2 regions of the Mycobacterium pseudokansasii genome follow, and region 2 is predicted to be linked to the other one. Evidence: predicted binding sites of a transcription regulator. Region 2 holds the regulator's gene; the other holds the start of a gene.

Region 1 (12,327 bases), 860 kb from region 2:
GTCGGCGATCGATTGCTCTACCGACTTCGTGCGCCATCGACCGGCCATGGCGTGTCCTCTCGTCTCCTGCTGTGACCGCACAGTACTGGGTACGCTGCCGGGGATGAGGGCGAGCTTGCGAAACAGCGCCGCAAACCCCAGGGCCCACGCGGTCGTCATCGGCGCCAGCGTCGCCGGGTTGTGCGCAGCGCGCGCGCTCGCCGACTTCTATGCCACGGTGACCGTCTTCGAGCGCGACGACCTGCCGGACACCCCCTCGTATCGCGGCGCGGTCCCCCAGGACCGGCATCTGCACCTGCTGATGGCCCGCGGCGCGCTCGAGTTCGAGGCACTGTTCCCGGGCCTGTTGGCGGAGCTGGCGTCGGCCGGCGTGCCGATGCTGGACAACCGCCCGGACTGCATCTACCTCGGCGCGGTGGGCCACGTCCTGGGCATCGGCCGGCAACTGCGTCAGCAGTTCACCGCCTATCTGCCGAGCCGGCCCCATCTGGAGTGGCAGCTGCGACGACGGGTGCTGGCGCTCAGCAACGTCGAGATCCGGCAGCACAACGTCAGCCGGCCGCAGTTCGACGGCGCACGCGACCGGGTAACCGGTGTGTTGCTGGAGACCGGCGCCGGTGATCCGGAGTTCGTCGCGGCCGATCTCGTCGTCGATGCGGCCGGCCGCGGCAGTCGACTGCCGGTGTGGTTGGCGCAGTGGGGATATCAGCGCCCGGCCGAGGACACCGTCGACGTCGGCATCGGCTATGCCAGCCACCGGCTCACCATTCCCGACGGGCTTATCCGGGAGAAAATCGTGGTCACCGGTGTCGGCCCGGGGCAATCGCTGGGCCTGGGCATGCTGTGCTACGAAGACGGCAGCTGGATCTTGACGACGTTCGGGGTCGCCAAAGCCACCCCGCCTGGGACGTTCGAGGAGATGCGTGAGCTCGGCTACCGGCTGCTGCCGACCCGCTTCGTCGATGCGCTGGCCCAAGCCGAACCCGTCGGCGGCCCGGCATTCCACGCGTTTCCGGTCAGCAGATGGCGCCGCTACGACAAGCTGAGTCGCTTCCCGGCCGGCATCATCCCGTTCGGGGATGCCGTCGCCAGCTTCAATCCCACCTTCGGGCAGGGCATGACGATGACGGCACTGCAGGCCGGCCAACTGCGCCAGGCGCTGCAATCCGCACCCGGCGAGCCGGCCACCGAATTCAACCGGGCCGCCGCCAAGATCACCCGACCGGTCTGGACGATGAACGCGATCGCCGACCGCTGCTTCCAACACGCCGACGGGCCGATGCCGCGCTGGTATCGGCCGGTCGGCGCGCTCTACGACCAGTTCCTCGGTGCCGCTGAAACCAATCCCGTTCTGGCCGAATGGTTTTTGCGCCGTATCTCGCTCCTCGACAGCCTGTACACGGTGCCGTCGGCGCCGATCATCGGCCGCGCCGTGGCGCACAACATGCGGCTGTGGCTGCGCGAGCGCCGGCTTGGCCGGCGCTAACCGGTACGCTGCGGGAATGCGGGGGAACATGTCGACAACGGCCAACACCAGAGACCACGCCGTCGTCATCGGGGCCAGCATCGCCGGCTTGTGCGCGGCGCGGGTGCTCTCGGATTTTTTCCGCCGGGTGACGGTTTTCGAGCGCGACGAGCTGCCGGACACGCCGGCCAACCGCGCCACCGTTCCCCAAGACCGGCACCTGCACATGCTGATGGCCCGTGGTGCAGGCGAATTCGACGGCCTGTTCCCCGGCCTGTTGAAAGACATGGTCGCCGCCGGTGTGCCCATGCTGGAGAACCGGCCGGACTGCATCTACTTCGGGGCCGCGGGCCACGTCCTGGGGACAGCACACACGCTGCGCAGAGAATTCACCGCCTACGTGCCCAGCCGGCCGCATCTGGAATGGCAGCTGCGCCGGCGGGTACTCCACATCGACAACGTCGAGATCGTGCAGCGACTCGTTCTCGAACCACGGTTCGAGCCCGCCCGGCAGCGGGTGACCGGGTTGCTGCTGGCTCCCCGTGACGACGGTGCCGACGGTGATCCCGAGTTCCGGGCCGCCGACGTCGTCGTCGACGCGGCCGGGCGGGGCACCCGGCTACCAGTCTGGTTGACGCAGTGGGGATTTCAGCGCCCGGCCGAGGAAACCGTGGACATCGGCATCAACTACGCCAGCCAGCAGTTCCGCCTCCCCGAGGGCCTGCTGCGGGAGAAGGTGGTGGTCGCCGGCGCCTCACATAACCAGTCGCTGGGCCTGGGCATGCTGTGCTACGAAGACGGCACCTGGGTGATCACCACCTTCGGCGTCGCCCATGCCAAGCCGCCGTCGACCTTCCCCGAGATGCGCGCCCTCGCCGACCGGCTGCTGCCGGCCCGATTCACCGCCGCCCTGGCCCAGGCCGAACCCGTGGGCAGCCCGGTCCTGCATGCCTTCCCGGCCAGCAGGTGGCGTCGCTACGACAAGCTGGAGCGGTTCCCGGCGGGCATCATCCCGTTCGGCGACGCCGTGGCCAGCTTCAACCCCACCTTCGGGCAGGGTATGACGATGACGTCGCTGCAGGCCGGCAATCTGCGCCGGGCGCTTCAGTCAACCCGGAAAGACCCCCGCAAGGATTTGGCCGCCGAATTCACCCGGCTTACCAGGAAGACGACGTATCCGGTGTGGATGATGAACGCCATCGGCGACATCACCTTCCACCACGGCGTCACCGGGCCGGTCCCGTGGTGGTGGCGGCCATCCGGTGCGTTGTTCGACCAATTCCTCGGCGCCGCCGAAACGAATCCCGTTCTGGCCGAATGGTTTTTGCGCCGGTTCTCGTTGCTCGACAGCCTGTACATGATTCCGCCGCCGCGGATCGTCGGCCGGGCCATCGCCCACAACATGCGACTGTGGCTCGGCGAGCGCCGGCAAGCCGCCGCGGACCGCCGGCAAGCCGTCACAGCCCTACGGTAGCCCTGAACAGTTTCGTGGGCTCGTGCGCGAGCAGCCGAATCGGGCCGTCGTCAGCGGCCACCCAGGCAGCCATGCCCTGCTTGAGCGTCAGCGACTTCGACTTTCCATGGATCATGGTCGAACCCTCGGTGCACAACAAGATCTGTGGGCCCTCATGGCTGCAGGGTGCGTCGATCTCGTGGCCCAGCTGATCTGCGTCGAGCGCCAGCAACGCGACCGCGAACTCCTCGGCCGGGGTGTCGTAAACCAGCTCCAGCCCGTCGCGCCGGATCGGCGGCCGCAGTTCCGACTCCGCTGTCGGGGCGAAGTCCAGCACCCGCAGCAGCTCCGGCACGTCGACGTGCTTGGGGGTCAGGCCGCCACGTAATACGTTGTCGGAGTTGGCCATTACCTCGAGCGCGAAACCACGCAGATAGGTGTGCAAGTTGCCGGCCGGCAGGAATATCGCCTCACCCGGCGAAAGGCTGATCCGGTTGAGCAACAACGCCGCGAGCACCCCGGCGTCGCCGGGGTAACGCTCGCCCAGTTCCAGCACCGTCTTGACTTCCGCGGCGAATTCCGCCGCGCCGGAGCTGACGTAGTGAATGGCGCCCTCCAGCACGGCGGGCACCAGCACGTCGATGTCGGGCTGGGGCGCGGTGATCCAGGTGGTGAACAACGCACGCAGGCCGTCGGCGTCGGATTGGTCGCTGAGCAAGTCGATGAACGGGTCGAGGTCGGACACCGCCAGCGCTTGCAGCAGCTCGCGGGTGCGGGCGGCCTGACGGAAGCCGGCCAGCGCCTCGAACGGCTGCAACGCCACCAGCAACTCGGGCTTGTGACTGGTGTCGCGGTAGTTGCGCACCGGCGAAGCCACCGGAATGCCCAGCCGTTCTTCCCGTAGATAACCCTCGATAGCCTGCTCGGCGCTGGGGTGGGCCTGCAGCGACAACGGCTCGTCGGCGGCCAGGACCTTCACCAGGAACGGCAGCATATCGCCGAACCGGGCCCGCGACCCGTGACCGAGCTGTCCCTCCGGATCGGCGCTCAGCGCTTCCAGCAACGAGGTTTCGCCTTTGTCGGTTTCCAGCCAGGCGGGGTCACCCGGGTGCGCACCAAACCAGAGTTCGGCTTCGGGGTGGGCGGCCGGCACCGGCCGCCCAGTGAACTCGGCGATAGCGGTACGCGATCCCCAGGCGTATGTCCGTAACGCTCCCCGTAGTAATTCCACCTTGTATCTATCCCCGCACCAGTCGCAAATACACCGCAGCCATCTCCAGCCGAACGGCCAATATTGCCAGTTGCTGTTCGGGACGTTGAGCCTCGGCCGGTATCAGCAGGCCATCCGATCCGGCCGTGACGGGGTCCTGCGTCGCGTCCTCAGCCGTGACCAGGTAGATGTCGTCCAGCCCGGCGATCCGGGCTCCGACCACCGTCCGCTCCCCGGCCAGCGTCAGCGCCAGCACCCGCATCCGCTCGGGCAGCGGGCCGTCGATCTGCTCGTCGTGGAACAAGGCATCCCCCGAATAGCCGGCAGTGCCGGCCCGCAGCGCCACCACCGCGTCGGCCAGCCAGGCGGCCGCGGCCACCTGCTGCGCGATCCGCAGCAGCACCGAGCTGCCGTGGCGGGCCAGGGCCAGGGTGGCGGAGTTGTCACCGGTCAGCGCAACCCGGCGTCCCGCTACGCGCGCGGCAAGCGTCTTGGCCGGGTTGGTGAACACCTCGCGGGCGGCGCTGTTGTGCAGCGTCTCGGCATCGAGCTCGTCGGCCAGCGATACCAGGTCGATCTGCAACCTGGGGTCCACGGTGCTCAGCGCGGCCAGGCCCGCGGCCAGGTAGCGACACAACCCGAACTCGTCGGGAACGCGTAGTCGTGGTTCCAGCACCGCGACTCGACCGGCCGTGGAGTCGCGCAGCGGACCCGCATAGGGGGCCACGACGACGACCCGCGCCCCTCGGCGCACGCCGGTCGCGGCCGCTGCGACCAGTGCGGGATCACCGGGGTCGTCGCCGGCGACAATGAGCACGTCAAGCGGACCCACCCAGGGCGGTGCCTCCCTGGCGAGTGCGATCGGCTCGGCGGCCGCAGCCGCGAGCGTGGAGACCAGCATCGCCCCGGCCGTCTCGGCGGGACCCCGCCCGCCCACCCAGATCACCGTTCGGGGCCGGTCGCCGCCGCGCAGCAAGTCCAGTTCGCCTTCGTCGTGTGCCGCGGCAATGGCCCGCACCTGCGCACCGGCGGTCGACGCGGCGCGCAACAGGCCGTCGCGGTCGGCGGCGATCAGGCCGTCGGCGTCTTCGAGATCGACCGACTGGACGGCGCTCACGGTCCGGCCTCCGCCTGCGGCTGTCCCGCGATTTCACCGCTGACCTGCCGCACCACCGCATCGACATCCTCGGCGGTGCGGGCCTCCACGTTGAGCCGCAGCAACGGCTCGGTGTTGGAGCTGCGCAGGTTGAACCAGCTGTCGTCGCCCAGATCCACCGTTACCCCGTCGAGGTGGTCGATGGACTGGACCCGGTTGCCGAACGACTTCAGCACCGCCTCCACGCAGGCCTCGGCGTCGGCCACGTGGAAGTTGATCTCACCCGACGATTCATAGCGCTGGTAGTCGGCGGTCAGCTCGGATAACGGCCGGTCCTGCTCGCCGAGGGCGGCCAGCACATACAGCGCGGCCAGCATCCCCGAATCGGCGCCCCAGAAGTCGCGGAAGTAGTAGTGGGCCGAGTGTTCGCCGCCGAAGATCGCGCCGGTGTCGGCCATCAGCGCCTTGATGTAGGAGTGTCCGACTCGCGAGCGCAGTGGCGTGCCGCCGCGCTCGACGACCAGTTCGGGCACCGCGCGCGAGGTGATCACGTTGTGGATCACGGTGGCGCCGATCTCCCGGCCGAGTTCGCGCGCTGCCACCAGGCTGGTCACCGTCGACGGCGACACGGGATGGCCGGTCTCGTCGACCACGAAGCAGCGGTCGGCGTCTCCGTCGAAGGCCAGGCCGATATCGGCGCCGGTGTCACGCACATACGTCTGCAGGTCCACCAGGTTGGCCGGGTCGAGCGGGTTGGCCTCGTGATTGGGGAACGAGCCGTCGAGCTCGAAGTACAAGGGCAGCAAAGTAATCGAGCCGATCGGGCCGAGCACGGCCGGCGCGGTGTGGCCGGCCATCCCGTTGCCGGCGTCTACGGCCACCCGTAACGGCCGCAGGTCGGTGGTATTGACCAGCGATCGCAGGAATTTCCCGTAGTCGTCCAGCACATCCCGGTCGGTGCGCGTTCCGGGCGGCCCGTCATAGGCGGGCACGCCATTGATGAGATCGTCCCGGATGGCGATGAGTCCGGTGTCCGCACCCACCGGCTTGGCACCGGCCCGGCACAGCTTGATGCCGTTGTATGCGGCGGGGTTGTGGCTGGCGGTGAACATCGCGCCGGGGCAGTCCAGCAGTCCCGAGGCGAAATAGAGCTGATCGGTCGACGCCAAACCGATGCGCACCACGTCGAGGCCCTGTCCGGTCACCCCGTCGGCAAACGCGGCGGCCAGCGACGGCGAGCTGTCGCGCATATCGTGGCCGATCACCACCTGCCGCGCGCCCTCGGCGTGCATCAACCGGGCGAACACCGCGCCGATATCGGCGGTCAGCGACTCATTGATCTCTTCCCCGACCAACCCGCGCACGTCATAAGCCTTGATAACACGATTGATAACCGCGGCGGGCCAAGACATGGCGGGGCTCCTGACGACTTGGTTTCTTCGTCCCTTGGCCGCCAGCCTATCGGCCCGGCGAAGTCGCGGACGGCATCGGTGTCGACCGGAGCCGAACCGGCTGCTGGCTGCGGGAATCGGCCGGGCTGGTCGGGACTAGTCGGGGGGATCGGGCAACACGCGCAGGTGTCCGCGGCGACGTCCATCGCGATGTTCGGACGGCGCGAACACGCCACCAGTCGGGGCGGTGGCATGTGCACCGGTATGGACACCGGCGTGGTGCACAACGGGATCGGGGAAGCCGTTGTGCGGCGAGCCGTTTCTGCCGGGATAGGCCGCGGCAGCCACGGAGCCGCCCTCGCGCACCGCGTCGGCCAGCGCAACCAGATCGTCCTCATCGGGATTGGTGGGTAGCGGCCCGGCATGGCGCACCAGCTCCCACCCGCGCGGCGCGGTGATGCGGCCGGCGTGGCTGACGCACAGATCCCAGGAGTGCGGTTCACGTGCGGTGGCGAGCGGACCCACGACCGCCGTCGAGTCCGAGTAGACGAACGTCAACGTTGCCACTGCATAATGCGGACACCCGGGTCGGCAGCAGCGACGGGGTACGTTCACGACCGAAAGGCTATCGTGCGGAAACGCCGCCGAAGCGGCGGACACGCGCATCCGTTCCGGGCGCGATGTTCAACCGTTACCATCGGCGCGTGAGCGATTCCCGCGGCTACCCGCGCAGCGGCCGGCCGGGTGGCAGATCCGCGGCGGCGCGCCGGGTGCGGCGCCGAGGCCGCGAGTGGCGTGGCCCGCTGCTGCCGCCGACGGTGCCGGGGTGGCGCAGCCGGTCCGAGCGGTTCGACATGGCGGTGCTGGAAGCCTACGAACCCATCGAGCGCCACTGGCAGGACCGGGTGTCCGAATTGGACGTCGCGGTGGACGAGATCCCGCGCATCTCAGCCAAGGATCCCGAGAGCGTGCAGTGGCCGCCCGAAGTCATCGCCGACGGGCCGATCCCGCTTGCCCGGCTGATACCGGCTGGAGTCGACGTCCGCGGCAATGCGACGCGAGCACGAATTGTCTTGTTCCGCAAGCCAATTGAGCGACGGGCGAAGGACACCCTGGAGCTTGGCGAGTTGTTGCACGAAATCTTGGTGGCCCAGGTGGCCAGCTATCTGGATGTCGAGCCCTCGGTCGTCGACCCGACGATCGAGGACGAATGAGCAGCGGGCCGCCCTCCAGACCCTGATCAGATCCCGATCAGATCCCGATCAGATAATGCCGCGCTTGAGGCGACGACGCTCGCGCTCGGACAGGCCACCCCAGATGCCGAAACGCTCGTCGTGAGCCAGCGCGTATTCCAGGCACTCGTGGCGCACCTCGCAGCCAAGGCAGATCTTCTTTGCCTCGCGGGTCGAGCCGCCTTTCTCCGGAAAGAACGCCTCGGGATCCGTTTGGGCACAAAGGGCGCGGTCCTGCCACTGGTCGGCGGGCGGCTCGGCGGGCGCCGGCGCCGGCTGGGGCTCGAACGCGTCGGGAACCAAACTCAAGTGCGGTCGGGCAATCTCCATCGATGGCACTGTCGCCGAGCCGGCAGCGGTGTGCGGTGCGCCTGCCATCACACCCCTAAGGTGCTCATAGGACATGCCGCCGCCTCCTCACCTAATAGATCGTGAAATGGTTTGCCACTGTTTTGATGTGCAGTTAACCCAATTCGAACTAGTGATCGAATCTCGGTCTGCGACACCGAAACCGGCCGGCCAACCGGGAAATGACACTCATGTGATTAGACACGCATTGGGCAGCCGGGTCAAGCATTCCGGCGCATTTCCATACCATCTCGTGATCAAATTTCCGCGATTCTGTTTCGGTTCGGTCTACGGCGTGTCTAGTGCACTTCGTCACAACGCCCGTCAGGGGCCGGCGTGAAAGCGCGGCAACCCCACCCTGACTCCCCTTCCCCGGCGGGTACTGTCCTGCGATGTGAAGGTCACCGTTCTCGTGGGGGGAGTCGGCGGCGCCCGCTTTCTGTTGGGGGTCCAGCAGTTGCTCGGCCTGGGACAGTTTGCCATACCGGGACACGACGCATGTCACGAATTGACCGCCGTGGTCAACATCGGTGACGATGCCTGGATCCACGGGCTGCGGGTCTGCCCGGACCTGGACACCTGCATGTACACCCTGGGCGGCGGTGTCGATCCGCAGCGCGGCTGGGGTCATCGCGACGAAACCTGGCACGCCAAAGAGGAACTCGCGCGCTACGGCGTGCAGCCGGACTGGTTCCAGCTCGGCGACCGGGATCTGGCCACGCACCTGGTGCGCACTCAGATGCTGCGGGCCGGCTACCCACTATCGCAGATCACCGCGGCGCTGTGCGACCGCTGGCAACCGGGGGCGACATTGCTCCCGGTCAGCGACGACCGTTGCGAGACCCACGTGGTGATCACCGACCCGGTCGCCCAATCCCAGCGTGCCATCCACTTCCAGGAATGGTGGGTGCGCTACCGTGCCCAGGTCCCGACCCACAGCTTCGCCTTCATCGGCGCCGAAACAGCGAGTGCCACAACAGAAGTGGTGACCGCCGTTGCCGAGGCTGACGTCGTCATGCTGGCTCCGTCCAACCCGGTGGTCAGCATCGGCGCCATCCTGGCGGTCCCCGGCATCCGCGCCGCGCTGCGGGCCACCCCGGCGCCGATCGTCGGCTACTCGCCAATTATTGGAGGAAAACCGTTGCGCGGCATGGCCGATGCGTGTCTCTCGGTGATCGGGGTGGATTCCACCGCGGTGGCCGTTGGCCGGCACTACGGCTCGCGCACCACCACCGGCATACTCGACTGCTGGCTGGTGGCCGAGGGCGATCAGGCGGACATCGATGGCGTGCTGGTGCGATCGATACCGCTGTTGATGAGCGACCCGAAGGCAACAGCTGAGATGGTGAGCGCCGGGCTGGAGCTTGCGGGCGTGGCGGCGTGAGCGAGCACGGCACCGGATCGGTCGTCGAAATCTTGCCTGTCACCGGGCTTCCCGAATTCCGGCCCGGCGACGACCTGAGCGCGGCGATCGCCGCCGCCGCGCCCTGGCTGCGCGACGGTGACGTCGTGGTGGTTACCAGCAAGGTGGTGTCCAAGTGCGAGGGCCGGCTGGTGCCGGCGCCGGAGTCCGACGAGGCAAGAGATCGGCTGCGGCGCAAGCTGATCGACAATGAAGCCGTACGGGTACTGGCCCGCAAGGGCAAGACCTTGATCACCGAGAACCGGCTCGGGCTGGTCCAGGCCGCCGCCGGGGTGGACGGATCCAACATCAACCGGAATGAATTGGCGCTGCTGCCCGTCGATCCCGACGCCAGCGCCGCGACCCTGCGCACCGGACTGCGCGAACGCCTCGGTGTCGCCGTGGCGGTGGTGGTCACCGACACCATGGGCCGCGCCTGGCGTTGCGGCCAGATCGACGCCGCGATCGGCGCCGCCGGTCTGGCGGTGTTGCATGACTATGCGGGCGTCCTGGACCGGCACGGCAACGAATTGGTCGTCACCGAGATCGCGGTCGCCGACGAGATCGCCGCCGCCGCCGATCTGGTCAAGGGCAAGTTGACGGCGCTGCCGGTGGCCGTGGTCCGCGGGCTGCCGGTCCGCGACGACGGCTCCACGGCGCGGCGCTTGGTGCGGCCGGGCGCCGAGGACCTGTTCTGGCTCGGCACGGCCGAAGCCATCGAGCTGGGGCGCCGACAGGCCCAGCTGTTGCGCACGTCGGTTCGCCGGTTCAGTGCCGAGCCGGTGCCGCCGGAGCTCGTCGAGTCCGCGGTCGCCGAGGCGCTCACCGCGCCGGCCCCGCACCACACCAGGCCGGTGCGGTTCGTATGGTTGCAGACGCCGACGGTGCGCGCCCGGCTGCTCGACCGGATGAAAGACAAGTGGCGTTCCGATCTGGCCGGCGACGGCAGGCCGGCCGAGGCCGTCGAACGCCGCGTCGCCCGCGGCCAAATCCTCTACGACGCACCCGACGTCGTCATCCCGATGCTCGTCCCGGAGGGTGCCCACGTCTACCCCGACGCGGCGCGCGGCCACGCCGAGCACACCATGTTCACCGTCGCGGCCGGAGCCGCGGTGCAAGCCCTGCTGGTTGCCCTGGCGGTGCGTGGGCTGGGCAGTTGCTGGATCGGCTCGACGATCTTCGCCGCCGATCTGGTGCGTGCCGAATTGCAGTTGCCTGCCGACTGGGAGCCGTTGGGCGCCATCGCGATCGGCTACGCGCAAGAGCCGACGGGGGTGCGCGAGCCGGCGCCCGTCGGGGACCTGTTGGTCCGCAAATGACGACATTCGCGGGTAAGGCCGCGGCGTCCGCCGACAAGGTCCGCGGCGGCTACTACACGCCGCCGGCTGTGGCCCGGTTCCTGGCTCGCTGGGTCTGCGAGGCCGGCCCACGGATACTGGAGCCCTCCTGCGGAGATGGCCGGATCCTGCGCGAACTGGCCGCCCTCACCTCCCGGGCGCACGGTGTGGAACTCGTTGAGCGGGAAGCGAAGAAGTCGCGAGAATTCGCCGCCGTCGACGTCGACAACTTTTTCCGTTGGCGGCATACGACCCGACCCGGCAGCTGGGACGGCATCGCCGGCAACCCGCCCTATATTCGCTTCGGCAACTGGGCATCCGATCAACGAGAACCCGCCCTGGAACTGATGCGTAGCGCGGGCCTGCGCCCGACGAAGCTGACCAATGCCTGGGTCCCGTTCGTCGTGGCCAGCACCGCCCTGGTGCGCGAGGGCGGACGAGTGGGCCTGGTGGTTCCGGCGGAGTTGTTGCAGGTCAGTTACGCCGCGCAGCTGCGGGAATTTCTGCTGAGCAGTTATCACGAAATCACGCTGGTGACCTTCGAGCGATTGGTATTCGACGCGATCCTGCAAGAAGTCGTGTTGTTCTGCGGAGTGGTCGGTGCGGGTCCGGCGCGGATACGCACGGTCAACCTCGCCGATGCCGGTGGGCTCGAGCGCGCGAACCTCACCGGCGAGACCGCTCCGGCACTCCTTCACCAAAAAGAAAAGTGGACCACCTATTTCCTCGACCCGGGTCAGATCGAGCTGTTACGCGCACTGCGCCGGTCCGGGACCATGGTCAGGCTCGGCGAGCTGGCGGAAGTGGACGTGGGCATCGTGACCGGCCGCAACAGCTTCTTCACCTTCACCGACGCCGAGGCGGCCGCGCTGGGGCTGCAGCGGCACTGCGTTCCGCTGGTCTCCCGCAGTGCCCAACTCACCGGTCTGGTCTACGACGACGACTGCCGGGCAAGCGATATCGCCGCCGGGCACCGAACCTGGCTGCTGGACGCCCCCGCGGCCCCGGCAGCAGATCCCGCTCTTGCCGCCCACCTTGCCGCCGGTGAAACCGCCGGGGTGCATCTGGGTTACAAGTGCTCGATCCGCAAACCGTGGTGGCGGACCCCGTCGCTGTGGATTCCGGACCTTTTCATGCTGCGCCAAATCCACTGCGCGCCGCGCCTGACGGTCAATGCGGCCGCGGCGACGAGCACCGACACCGTGCATCGGGTGCGGGTGGACCCCACCGTCGATCCGGCAAGGCTTGCCGCCGTCTTCCACAACAGCGCGACGTTCGCGTTCGCCGAGATCATGGGCCGCAGTTATGGCGGCGGCGTCCTGGAGCTCGAGCCGGGTGAGGCCGAGCTGTTGCCGGTCCCGCCGCCGGCGTACGCGAGCACCGAACTTGCCCG
Region 2 (12,327 bases):
CCCAGCAATGGCTCCAAGGGTCCAAGGTCGGGATGCAGCTCCGGAGGCATGACAGGGATCCTAACGGCGTCGCACCCGAATCAGCGTGAAGTCGATACGTTGCGGTGGGCACGCAGTGCCTCGATCTCCCGCTCGAAATCCTCGGCCGACGAAAAAGACCGGTACACCGATGCGAAACGCAGATAGGCAACCTCGTCGAGTTCGCGAAGCGGCCCCAGGATGGCCAGACCGACGTCGTGACTGGGCACCTCGGGCGACCCCGCGGCCCGCACTGTGTCTTCCACCTGCTGGGCAAGCAGGTTCAGCGCGTCATCGTCGACGTGGCGACCCTGACACGCCCGCCGCACCCCGCTGATGACCTTTTCCCGGCTGAACGGTTCGGAGACCCCGCTGCGCTTGACCACAGCCAGGACCGCCGTCTCCACGGTGGTGAAACGTCGCCCGCATTCCGGGCACGACCGGCGCCGCCGGATCGCCTGGCCCTCATCGGTTTCCCGTGAGTCGATCACCCGCGAGTCGGGATGCCGGCAGAACGGACAGTGCATGGCCGCTCCTTCGCCGTCATGGCATCCCGGTGTTTCAGACCTCTCCGAGACTACCTGCGCGCTCCCGCACACTGCCAACGCCGTCGCCATCCACGCGTGTTCGATTCCACGGCATCTCGGAAACGTTGGCGCGCTGCGGTTTTCGCCGCCATCTTGCATGGTGTCGTCAGCCGACCGGCGCGATCAACGTCTGCCCGGCGACAGGCATCGACGAATCCAGGTCGTTGAGTTCTCGGATCCGTTCGACAACCCGACGCACCGGCGTATCGGGCGCAACCCGGGCCGCCACGTCCTGCAACGACTCGCCGGCCGCCACTCGTACCACGGCAAGCCGGTCGGGCACGCGAGCCGACGAGTCCGCGGAAGTGCCGTTGACCAGCTCTCCGAAATGCGCCATCAGGCCCAGCCATAGCGTGATCATCCCGGCAAGCACCGCCAGACCCACCGTGGTCGCCACCGAGACGGGACGCCTGCAATGCGGAGCCGTCGATATCGCCAGGCCAGTACCCTGGTAGCGCAGCGACGCGCCGCCCGGCCGGCACGGCCCCGGCCGCCGTGGCGGTGCCGTCCCGCCCCGGGCCCCAAGAGGCTCACGAACGGGCCTGCTAGCCGGCCTGCTGGCCGGCAGGGGCACGCCACGGGTACGCGCCGGGAATGCCTGCGTGAGTGTCATGTTCGTTCCTCCGCCCGAGAATTCGTCGCTCATGCGTTCGACACCCTAGTCGATTACGTGTTCGATTGCCGAACATCTGATCGAAGCGTGTCGCGCGAACAAAACGCTAAACCGTGCCACCGACAAGGCCGGTCGGTCGCCATCGCTGCCATGAGGCACGGATACCCGATCGCGTGAATAGTTACGCATTTGTAATTCAGCACCTCAGTGGGTCAGCCGCGGCAGGACCGGACCAGGAGCGGGTCAGCCGCGGCAGGACCGGGCTAGGACCGGGCTAGGACGGACGTCAAGCCCGTTCCGACACACCGGTCGAACACATGTTTGATTCTCGGGCGCCGTCGGGTTACATTCAGTGCCATGAGCGACAGCAACGCCCCCTCAGTCGGTTCCGTGGACCCCGCACTCACCGAGCGGCAGCGCACCATCTTGAACGTCATCCGCACCTCGGTCACCAACCGCGGATATCCCCCCAGCATCCGCGAAATCGGCGATGCCGTCGGTCTCACGTCGACTTCGTCAGTAGCCCACCAACTGCGAGTTCTGGAGCGTAAGGGCTATCTGCGACGTGACCCGAACCGCCCGCGTGCGGTGGACGTCCGCGGTGCCGAAGACGTCATGACACCGGCGGCGGTCACCGACGTCGCCGGCTCCGACGCCCTGCCCGAGCCCACCTTTGTCCCGGTGCTCGGGCGCATCGCGGCCGGCGGCCCGATACTTGCCGAGGAAGCGGTCGAAGACGTGTTCCCGCTGCCGCGCGAGCTGGTCGGCGAGGGGACGCTCTTCCTGCTCAAGGTCGTCGGCGACTCGATGGTCGAAGCCGCGATCTGCGACGGCGACTGGGTGGTCGTGCGACAGCAGAACGTTGCCGACAACGGCGACATCGTCGCGGCCATGATCGACGGCGATGCCACCGTCAAGACCTTCAAGCGCGCAGGCGGTCAGGTGTGGCTGATGCCCCACAATCCGGCCTTCGACCCGATACCCGGCAACGACGCAACGGTACTGGGCAAGGTCGTCACGGTGATCCGCAAGATATAGGGCCCAGCGCCACCGGGCAGACATCGCCGGGAGCCGGATTCCTAGTCCGCTTTGATGAAACCGTTGGCTTGGGCGGCGTCCTCGCTGGCAAACCAGATCTCGGCGAGCGTGTCGTAATAGAGCGCGCTGCTGGGCGTGTAATACAAGCCGAACCGGGCACTGGCTTTGATCGGATATCCCTCTGGTGCCTGGTATGGGTCGTGGTCCAGCGGCATGTGGATGGTCGGCCGCGCAGCCGGGCTCGGCCCGGAAGCAACCGTGGCCGTGAGAGCTGATTCCGGCGCTTGCGGCTCATCCTCAGGCTCTGCGGCAGCGTGGCGCCCCGCCCTCCCCTGAGGAGCTGAAACCTCCGGGAAGGCTTCCGGGAACGCCTCCGCGTAGCCGGGCTCGCCGTAGCCGGGCTCGGCATCGGCGGAGGCAGCGCGCGGGGCGAAAGCATCCGGGAAGGCGGCATCCGCAACCGCGGTCTCCGGCACGGCTACTTCGGGAGCCGCTGCCTCCGGAACCGCCGCTTCCGGCGCATATCTTTCCGGTACCACGGGCTCCCCGGTCACGGTTTCTGGAACGTCGGGCTCGGGAACCGCCGCCTCCGCGAGGTCGGCGCGGGTCACGATGGGCGTCGGCGTGGTATCCACCGCGTCGGGATTTTCTTCGTCAAACTCGAAGCCCATATCCGACGCGCGTAGTGCGTCGCCGCCGTATTCACCACCGCTAGAGGCGTATTCGTCGACACCAGCACTGGTCGCGGCGCCCCGTGGCCAGCTGACCCGCGACGCCGCCCCGGCATCCGGACCGCGATGTTCCTGCAGCTGCTGGTCGTCAACCGGGAAGTCTTCGGAGCCGAAATCGATGTCGTCGTGCGGCCAGCGCCCACCGGCGGCGTCATAGCCGGCCTCCACATCGCGATCCTGCTCGTGCTCGTATGCCTCGTAGGCGGCGGGCTGGCCGGTGCGCCGCCGGCGCACACCCAACACGACCAACACGAACATCACGATCAGCAGCACGACCGGGACCACGGCCACCAGCCACCACCAGTGCCAGGTGAACTTCTTGCCGTGCGATGGAGCCGCCGACGTGCTGGGCTGATTCTGCCCGGACACCTGCAGCCCGGATAACAGCGGCGCCAGGTTCGCCGGGTCGGTGGTGAATGTGTTGCTCGTGCGGTTCCACGACACCTTGCCGCCGGTGAACTTCTGCGACACCACATCGCCGTCCACGGTCTGGTCGGCAACCGGCGCACCGAGTTTTCCGGTGGCACCTTTGAGCTTGTCCCAGGCGGCCTTCATCGCTCCCCGCACCACAAAGGCGCCGTGATCCGGGGTCCAGAAAATCACCGGCTTGTCCGCGGCAGAGAACGCCGCGATCCTGCTGGCCGGCGTGATGCCGCCGTCGGACTCGTTGGCGACGGGGAAACCAAGGTCGCTGCTGACCGGCCCGCCCAGCGACTCGTACTTGGCCAGGATCGCGCCCTCCACGGCGTTCGCACCGGTGGCCGGACTGAAGAAGATCTTGCCGCCGACAAAGTCCTGGGCAATACCGTCACCGCCGATCGGGTACGGCGCGCCCTTCTTGGCACCCAACGGGCCGGCGGCGCCACCGGCGGCGCGCCAGGCCATGTTGATGGCGGCGGCGGGGTCGAGCGCCACCTGCAAGCCCTTCAGCTGATCCGCCAATACCGCCGGGTTGGTGGTGAAATCTTTGGTCTTCTTGTTCCAGGAGACTTCGCCGCCGGTGAACTTCTGGGATACGACGTCGCCGTCGTAGGTTTCATCGGCGACCGGGGCACCCAGCACGCCCCCAGAGCTGCCGAGTTTGTCCCACGCAGCGTTCATCGCGCCGCGCACCACGAACGCGCCGTGGTCGGGCGTCCAGAAAATCACCGGATTGTCGCTGACAGAAAAGGTGCTGACCCGACTGTCGGGGCCGGCGAGGCCAGGAACCTCGTTGATGGTGGGAAATCCCAAATCGCTGTCGGCCGGCCCGCCCAGCGCCTCGTATTTTGCCAGGACCGGGCCGTACAGATATTTGGCGCCCGTATCCGTGGTGTAAAACATCTTGCCGCCGTCGAAGTCCAGGCCGAACCCATCCCCGACGGGATAGACGTCACCTTTCCGGGCGCCGAGCGTCGATGTCTCGCCCCCTGCCTTCTCCCACGCGGCCATCATGGCGGCTTCCGCATCACCTATCGGAGACGCTGCGGCAGTAGGCGCCAGCAGCCCGACAGCCAGCACCGTAGCCGCCAAGCTGAGCAACGCACACCCGACCAGCCTGCTCAATTGACCTCTCTGCCCGTTCACCAAGCCTCCCAGCCGATGCCCTGCCCGCGCCGCGAGCTGGCGGATTTCTCACCTGTGGGCCGTCCCCCAGCTACGTTCCGCATCGTCGCCGGGCCCGCATAACTTTGCTCTAGCGAACGACAAATGCGAAGTCAAATCGTAAATATTCCGAAAACGGATACCCAGCTGATTCCGAAATGATGCCGGATCGCGTGCGTGTCGCGAGGAACCGCAACTCGGTCCGCACCGGTTGTACGCTACCGTGCCCGAGAGCCCAGCCCGACTGACCCAACGAGAGGATACCCAGCTGACATGGGTGTTTCCGTAGTTGTCTGGGTCCTCACGATCGTCATGATCACGGCCCTCATGCTGGTGGATTACGTCTTCCACGTACGACATACGCATGGCCCGACGCTACGGGAGTCCGCGCTGTGGTCGGCGATGTTCATCGGCATCGCCGTGCTGTTCGGTGTCGCGGTGGCCGTCTTCGGCAGCGCTGCCATGGGAATCGAGTACTTCGCGAGCTACTTGAGCAACGAGGCACTGTCCGTCGACAACCTGTTCGTATTTCTGGTGATCATCAGCAGCTTCGGGGTTCCGCGGGTCGCTCAGCAGAAGGTGCTGTTGTTCGGTATTGCGTTCGCGCTCGTCGCGCGCACCGGGTTCATCCTGCTGGGGGCCGCGCTCATCGACAACTTCAACTGGGCGTTCTACGCGTTCGGCTTGGGTCTGCTGGTCATGGCGGGCAACCTCGCCAAACCGGAACAGCCCGAAACCCGCAATGACAACCTGATCCTGCGGCTTGCCAACCGATTCTTGCGGACATCCCCGGACTACAACGGCGACCGATTGTTCGTCGTCGAAAACGGCAAGCGGGTGATGACGCCGCTGCTGCTCGTCATGATCGCCATCGGCGGCAGTGACGTGCTGTTCGCGTTCGATTCCGTGCCGGCGCTGTTCGGACTGACCCAGAATGTCTACCTGGTGTTCGCCGCAACCGCTTTCTCGCTGTTGGGGCTGCGCCAGTTGTATTTCCTGATCGACAATCTGCTGGACCGGCTGATCTACCTGTCCTACGGGCTGGCCGCGATCCTGGGCTTCATCGGCGTGAAGCTGATGCTGGAAGCGTTGCACGACAACAACATTCCCTTCATCAACGACGGTCGACCGGTGCCGATCGTAGAGATCACGACGGCGACGTCGTTGACGGTGATCGTCGCCGTCCTGTTCATCACCACCCTGGCGTCGTTGTTCTCGGCCCGCGGGCGCAGGCAAAACGCCGTCGCCCGGGCACGCCGGCATGCCCTGGAATATCTCGACCTGCATTACGAGGCGGATCCGGCCGAACGCGAGAAGATCTTCGTGGCACTGCTGGCCGCCGAACACGAGATCGACTCACTCTCAACAAGGTATCGCGCACCGACCAAGCAGGAGCAAGAGTTGACGGCGCTGCTACAACGGGCGCACGAGGCGCACAAAGCCCACGGGTGAGCCGCCCGGGCGGCTAGACACCCAGACCGCGGCCGATGATCTCCTTCATGATTTCGGTGGTGCCGCCGTAAATGGTCTGCACCCGCGCATCGAGATAGGCGCGGGCGACCGGGTATTCGCGCATGTAGCCGTAACCGCCGTGCAGCTGCAGACAACGGTCGTTCAAGTACACCTGCTTCTCGGTGGAATACCACTTGGCCATGGCGGCCTGCTCGACCGTCAGCTTGCCTTCGAGGTGCAGGGCGATGAACTCGTCGACCATGATCCGCACCACGGTGGCCTCGGTGGCCAGCTCGGCCAGCACGAACCGGTTGTTCTGGAAGCTGCCGATCGGTTTGCCGAAAGCCTTGCGTTCCCTGACGTATTGGAGTGTCTGCTCCAGCACGGCCTCCATTCCGGCGGCCGCCATGATCGCGATCGAGATGCGTTCCTGCGGCAGGTTCTGCATCAGATAGATGAATCCCATGCCTTCTTCGCCGAGAAGATTCTCGGCCGGAACTTTCACATCGGTGAACGACAGTTCGGCGGTGTCTTGCGCGTCCAACCCGATCTTGTCCAGATGGCGGCCGCGTTCGAACCCCGGCATCCCGCGCTCGACCACGAGCAGCGAAAACCCCTGCGCGCCTTTCTCGGGGTCGGTCTGGGCGACCACGATCACCAGGTCGGAGTTGATCCCGTTGGTGATGAATGTCTTCGAGCCGTTCAGCACGTAGTGATCGCCGTGCTTGACCGCGCGAGTCTTGATGCCCTGCAGGTCACTACCGGTTCCCGGCTCGGTCATCGCGATCGCCGTGATCAACTCGCCGCTGCAGAATTTCGGCAACCAGCGCTGCTTCTGCTCTTCGGTCGTCAGCGCCAGCAGATAGGGGGCCACGACGTCGTTGTGCAGCCCGAAGCCGATGCCGCTGTAGCGTCCGGCGCTGGTCTCCTCGGTGATGATCGTGTTGTACCGGAAGTCCGGGTTACCGCCGCCGCCGTACTCCTCGGGCACCGCCATGCCGAGGAAACCCTGTTTGCCGGCCTCCTGCCACACCCCACGATCGACGATCTTGGCCTTTTCCCATTCATCGTGGTAAGGCGCCACGTGGCGATCCAGAAAGGCCCGGTAGGACTCGCGAAACAAGTCGTGCTCGGGTTCGAAAAGCGTGCGCTGGTATTTGATGGCACTGCCCATGAATAACCTCCGGCGAAGCGAACTCTGCTGCCCAACATATACCAACCAGCCGGTTGGTCGGCAGCCGCCGACGGTCTGGTGCCGCAGTCGGCGCGGCAGGTCAGTGGTCCGGTTGCGCGACTTGGCCACCGCGAATGCGACACACCGTGGCAGTCTCGGCGCAACTCAGCGGAAGGCGAACTCCTGCAGGCGCCCGGCCAACGTCACCGGAACCCGCGCCTTGATCCGGGTGCCGTGGGCGCCGTGCTCCTCGTACTGCACGCGCCCGTCGGAGTGCAGGCGGGCCACCAGATCGCCACGGTCGTAGGGGATCACGACGTCCACGGCGGCATCGGCGGGAACGGCCAGCTCGGCCATCCGCCGTCGAAGCGCATCGATGCCATCTCCCGTGCGGGCCGAGACGAATACCGCGCCGGGCAGCGCGTGACGCAGTTTGGCCAACGCCAGGTCGCTGGCGGCGTCGACCTTGTTGACCACCAGCAGTTCCTGCGGCGGGTCCTTGCCGTCAGCCCCGTGGTCGGCGATCACGTCGGAGATCACCTGACGCACCGCGTTGATCTGGGCCAGCGGGTTCACGTCAGCGCCATCGACGACATGCACCAGCAGATCCGCGTCGACGACCTCTTCCAAGGTGGAGCGGAACGCTTCCACCAGCTGGGTGGGCAGATGCCGGACGAACCCGACGGTGTCGGTGAGCACGAAACGGTCCGGCCGGCCCGAACCGCCCGAGAACTCCGCGCGCCGGCTGGTGGGTTCCAGCGTCGCGAACAGCGCGTCCTGCACCAGCACCCCGGCTCCGGTCAGCGCGTTGAGCAGGCTGGACTTGCCGGCATTGGTGTAGCCCACGATGGCGATCGACGGCAGGTCGCTGCGGACCCGACGGCTGCGCCGAGTGTCGCGGGCCTGCTTCATGTCCTTGATGTCGCGTCGCAGCTTGGCCATCCGCTCGCGGATGCGGCGACGATCGGTCTCGATCTTGGTTTCACCGGGACCACGCAGACCCACTCCGCCGCCGCTGCCGCCGGCGCGGCCACCGGCCTGCCGCGACATCGACTCGCCCCAGCCCCGAAGCCGCGGCAGCATGTACTCCATCTGGGCCAACGACACCTGGGCCTTGCCCTCCCGGCTGGTGGCGTGCTGGGCGAAGATGTCGAGGATCAGCGCGGTGCGGTCGATCACCTTGACCTTGACCGCCTTCTCCAGCGCGGTCAGCTGGGCAGGAGAAAGCTCTCCGTCGCAGATAACGGTATCGGCTCCGGTCGCCACGACGATCTCGCGGAGTTCGGCCGCCTTGCCGGAGCCGATATAGGTCGACGGGTCCGGGCGGTCCCGGCGCTGGATGATCCCTTCCAGTACCTGGGAGCCGGCGGTTTCCGCAAGCGCGGCCAACTCAGCCATGCTGGCCTCGGCGTCGGCGGCGCTACCCGCGGTCCAGACGCCCACCAACACCACGCGCTCCAGGCGCAGCTGGCGGTACTCGACCTCGGAGATGTCGGCCAACTCGGTCGACAACCCTGCGACCCGGCGCAGCGCCGACCTGTCCTCGAGGGCAAGTTCGCCGGTGCTGGGCTCCAACGGATCTTGATGGGGAAATTTGGGATATGTCATAGGCAATTAGCAATAGTGCACGCTGAATCGGTCTCGCGCACCTCGATTAACGCTGTTGGGCGCGCCACCATTCCCCGCTGACCTCACCCTTGGCCACCAGCACCGACGGCCCACGCAGGAAGCTGGTGGCATCGGTGACGGTCACCGTGACAACTCCGCCGGGCACCCGCACGGTGAGCGTGCCGGTCTCGTCCCCGGCGCCGGCCAGCGCGGCGACGGCGGCTGCGACCGTCCCGGTGCCGCACGAACGGGTCTCACCCACCCCTCGCTCATGGACCCGCATGCTGAGCACGCCGCCGACCGGAGCCGTCAACACCTCGACGTTGACCCCGTCGGGGAACTGCTCCGGGTCGAAACTCACCGGCGCCGCAACGTCCAAAGCCGCGAGTTCCGCACCGGTCAACCGGGGGTCGAGGCACGCCAGGTGGGGATTGCCCACGTCGACGGCCAGGCCGCGAAACCGGCGACCCCCGACGACGGCGGTCCCCGTGCCGATCCGGTTGGCCTTGCCCATATCGACGGTGACGTCGGCGTTGGTCGCATCGACGCTGTGTACGGTGACCGGCCGCGGGCCGGCCAATGATCCGACGACGAACTCGTCCCGGCGCTCCAGACCACTGGCACGCAGGTAGTGGGCGAACACCCGCACGCCGTTGCCGCACATCTGCGCTACCGACCCGTCCGCATTGCGGTAGTCCATGTACCAGTCGGCCGCACCGACGCCGTCAGGTAGCCGGTCGAGCACACCGGCCACCACCGCGGCGTCGGCGGTAGTGACCCGCAGCACCCCGTCGGCGCCCAGTCCCCGGCGGCGGTCACACAAGGCGGCAATCTGGCCGGCGCCGAGCGACAGCTGCGCCTTGATGTCGGGCAACAGTACGAAGTCGTTCTCGGTGCCGTGGCCCTTGGCGAACATCACCAGATCAGGGTACGTCCCGCCAGGCGCGGATCGCGTGGTCGACCAGGCTGTCAGCCGAGTTGACATCCAGCCAGCGCACCCGGTGGTCGCGGCGGAACCAGGACCGCTGCCGTCGCACGTAGCGACGGGTGCCCACGTAGGTCTGCTCGCGCGCGTCACGCAGCTGGGCAGCGGTCCCGCCGGCGTCCAGCGCCGCGATCACCTGGGCATAACCCAGCGCCCGTGCTGCCGTGACGCCGTCCCGCAGGCCCTCACCGAGCAGCGCGCGAACTTCGGCAACCAGGCCCTGTTCGAACATCGCGTCGGTTCGGTGCTGTAATCTCTCATCGAGAATCGTTGTGGCACAGTCTAATCCGACTATAACGGCGCCCCACCGGGGCTCCCGGATGCGCGGCGCGGACGCGGCGAACGGCTGCCCGGTGAGTTCCATCACCTCGAGCGCCCGCACGGTTCGGCGCGCATCGGTCGGCAGGATCACCGCGGCCGCGGCCGGGTCGCGGCGAGCCAACTCGGCGTGCAGCACGCCCACCCCGACTTCGGCAAGGCGCTGTTCCCATCGCGCTCGCACCGAGGGGTCGGTGGCCGGAAACGTCCAGTCGTCGAGCAGCGACTGGACATAGAGCATCGAGCCGCCCACCACGATCGGCAGCGCACCCCTGCCCAGGATGTCCGCGATGTCGGCTGCGGCGGCCTGTTGGTAGCGCGCGACGGTCGCCGTTTGGGTGACGTCGAGGACGTCGAGTTGATGATGCGGGATGCCGCGGCGGTCTTCGAGGGATAGCTTCGCGGTCCCGATGTCCATGCCGCGGTAGAGCTGCATAGCGTCGGCGTTGACGATTTCCGCGCCCACCTCGCCGGTGAGCCGGTCGGCGAGATCGAGCGCCAGCTGCGATTTGCCGGTCCCCGTCGGCCCGATGATCGCCAGCGGCCTCATGGCAGCCAAACGCCGACGAAGTACCCCACCCCGTAGGGCGCCCCGCGGTACAGCTCCTTGGCCGATTGCGGCCCGGATCCGGTCAGGCCCGCCAATACCTGAAACGCCGCCCGCCCGAGGACCCGCGGTGGCAACGTCCGCAGCGCCGCCACGTCACCGGCTGCCAGCGCGTCATCGAGGGCCAGCTGGACGACGGCGCCGCCGGGATCGTAACCGCCCGGGGCCTGGGGCGTCAGGGTGTTGACGCCGTCGGCCACGACCAGTACTCCGATCAGATCGGGCACTCGGTCGATCTCGGCCCGCAGGTCTCTGCCGCGCGCCAGCGCCGCGTCGACATCGTGGTCGCCGGCATAGACGCGGACCTGGGCGGTCGCCTCCGGCCGTGCCCGGCCCCGCACCCAGGCCGTCATCAGCGCGCACAGCGGCAGGTCGGCCGGCGGTCCCGGCTCGTCGTCACGCAGCGGCGAGAGCCGGACGCGGAAGTCGGTGCCGAAACCCGCGAACGAACCGACGGCGTCGCGGTCCACAACCCCGTCGGCGGCGCCTACCCCAACGGCAACCCACCGCGGCGGCAACATGGCCGCCGCCGCGGTCACCGCCGCACGGATGTCGGCCACCTCGTCAGCCGCCGTGTCGGCGAGTTCGGCAACGAGCACCGGTGCGGACGGAACGATCGCGATGGCGCCCAGCACGCCACCAAACTAACTTGTCCAGCGGATGTCCAGGCGGGCACGCGGGCCCCTGGCAACCCATCGCGCGAATTACACGGAGGAGGATCCCCAGACCGGACCGTCGACGACCACGACGGGATCGGCTATCTGACCAAGGCTTGCATCGCGCTTGGCCGACGACGTCGGCGGCGTTGCCAGTATCCTGTCGCGCCCGGTCTGAGCAACCATGGTCGCGGCCTCGCCACGGGCCAGCGCCACGGTCGCCGCGATCACCGCCACCACCGCGAGCACCAGCACAATCGCCTCCGGGCCGCCGGCTTCCAAGGTTTCACCGAGCACGGTAACGCCCAGAACCGCCGCCACCACGGGCTTGGCGACGGTGATCGTGGGTAGCGAGGCGGTCAGCGCACCAGCGCGAAAAGCGGACTGCTGGAAAATCATGCCGGCCAATGCCGCCAAGAGCCAGGGATAGAACTCCGGTGCGCGCAGCACCGCGCCCAGGCCGTCTTCGGCAACCTCGACCACTCCCTTGGTCAGTACGGCGAACAATGCCAGCGATGCACCCGACACCACCGCAAGCAACACCGCCGCTTGGGGGCGACCGACGCACAACCGGGCCGCGAGAACGCACGACACCAAAATCGGGCCCAGGACCACGCCGACGATGACCCAGGTGTGCAGCGGGGCGCGCTGGTGGCCGGCCGCCGGGTCCCCGACGATGATGACCACCGCCAACGCCGCCGCCAAGGCCACCGCCCACATCCACTCCCAGCGGGTGATCCGGTGATGCGCGAACCGCGCATAGATAGGCAGGGCGAACAGCAGCGCGGTCACCTGCAACGCGGTCACCAGCATCACCGACGCCCACGCCAGTGCCAAAGCCTGCAGGCTGTAATTGAGAACCGCGGCCGCGCCGCCCAGCCACCACCGGCGGTCGCGGAGCGACAGGCCGAACAGCCTGAGGTGACCTACCTGCTTGTCGGTGATCTCCTGGGCGG

The links. Region 2 encodes LexA, which represses DNA repair genes until DNA is damaged. Its sites were predicted from a motif close to CGAACANNTGTTCG; they were not measured.
Region 1: cofD (2-phospho-L-lactate transferase) is a predicted target of LexA. The motif match lies at 8,322-8,335, and genes of this name have one in related genera.

Annotation. Positions count from the first base shown of each region.
Region 1 covers NZ_UPHU01000001.1:1,400,519-1,412,845, reverse strand. The annotation lists gene EET10_RS06485 (amino acid permease) at 1-48, opposite strand, end outside; gene EET10_RS06480 (FAD-dependent oxidoreductase) at 104-1,486, shown strand; partial or broken gene EET10_RS06475 (FAD-dependent oxidoreductase) at 1,515-2,932, shown strand; gene manA (mannose-6-phosphate isomerase, class I) at 2,923-4,149, opposite strand; gene EET10_RS06465 (hypothetical protein) at 4,157-5,245, opposite strand; gene EET10_RS06460 (phosphomannomutase/phosphoglucomutase) at 5,242-6,636, opposite strand; gene EET10_RS06455 (DUF3499 domain-containing protein) at 6,772-7,230, opposite strand; gene EET10_RS06450 (metallopeptidase family protein) at 7,296-7,829, shown strand; gene EET10_RS06445 (WhiB family transcriptional regulator) at 7,878-8,225, opposite strand; gene cofD (2-phospho-L-lactate transferase) at 8,590-9,579, shown strand; gene EET10_RS06430 (coenzyme F420-0:L-glutamate ligase) at 9,576-10,916, shown strand; gene EET10_RS06425 (Eco57I restriction-modification methylase domain-containing protein) at 10,913-12,327, shown strand, end outside.
Region 2 covers NZ_UPHU01000001.1:2,262,476-2,274,802, reverse strand. The annotation lists gene EET10_RS10340 (peroxynitrite isomerase) at 1-50, opposite strand, end outside; gene nrdR (transcriptional regulator NrdR) at 81-545, opposite strand; gene EET10_RS10330 (LysM peptidoglycan-binding domain-containing protein) at 712-1,218, opposite strand; gene lexA (transcriptional repressor LexA) at 1,576-2,256, shown strand; gene EET10_RS10320 (sunset domain-containing protein) at 2,298-4,553, opposite strand; gene EET10_RS10310 (TerC/Alx family metal homeostasis membrane protein) at 4,845-6,023, shown strand; gene EET10_RS10305 (acyl-CoA dehydrogenase family protein) at 6,037-7,197, opposite strand; gene hflX (GTPase HflX) at 7,363-8,805, opposite strand; gene dapF (diaminopimelate epimerase) at 8,852-9,724, opposite strand; gene miaA (tRNA (adenosine(37)-N6)-dimethylallyltransferase MiaA) at 9,729-10,658, opposite strand; gene EET10_RS10285 (class III extradiol ring-cleavage dioxygenase family protein) at 10,655-11,350, opposite strand; gene EET10_RS10280 (DMT family transporter) at 11,420-12,327, opposite strand, start outside.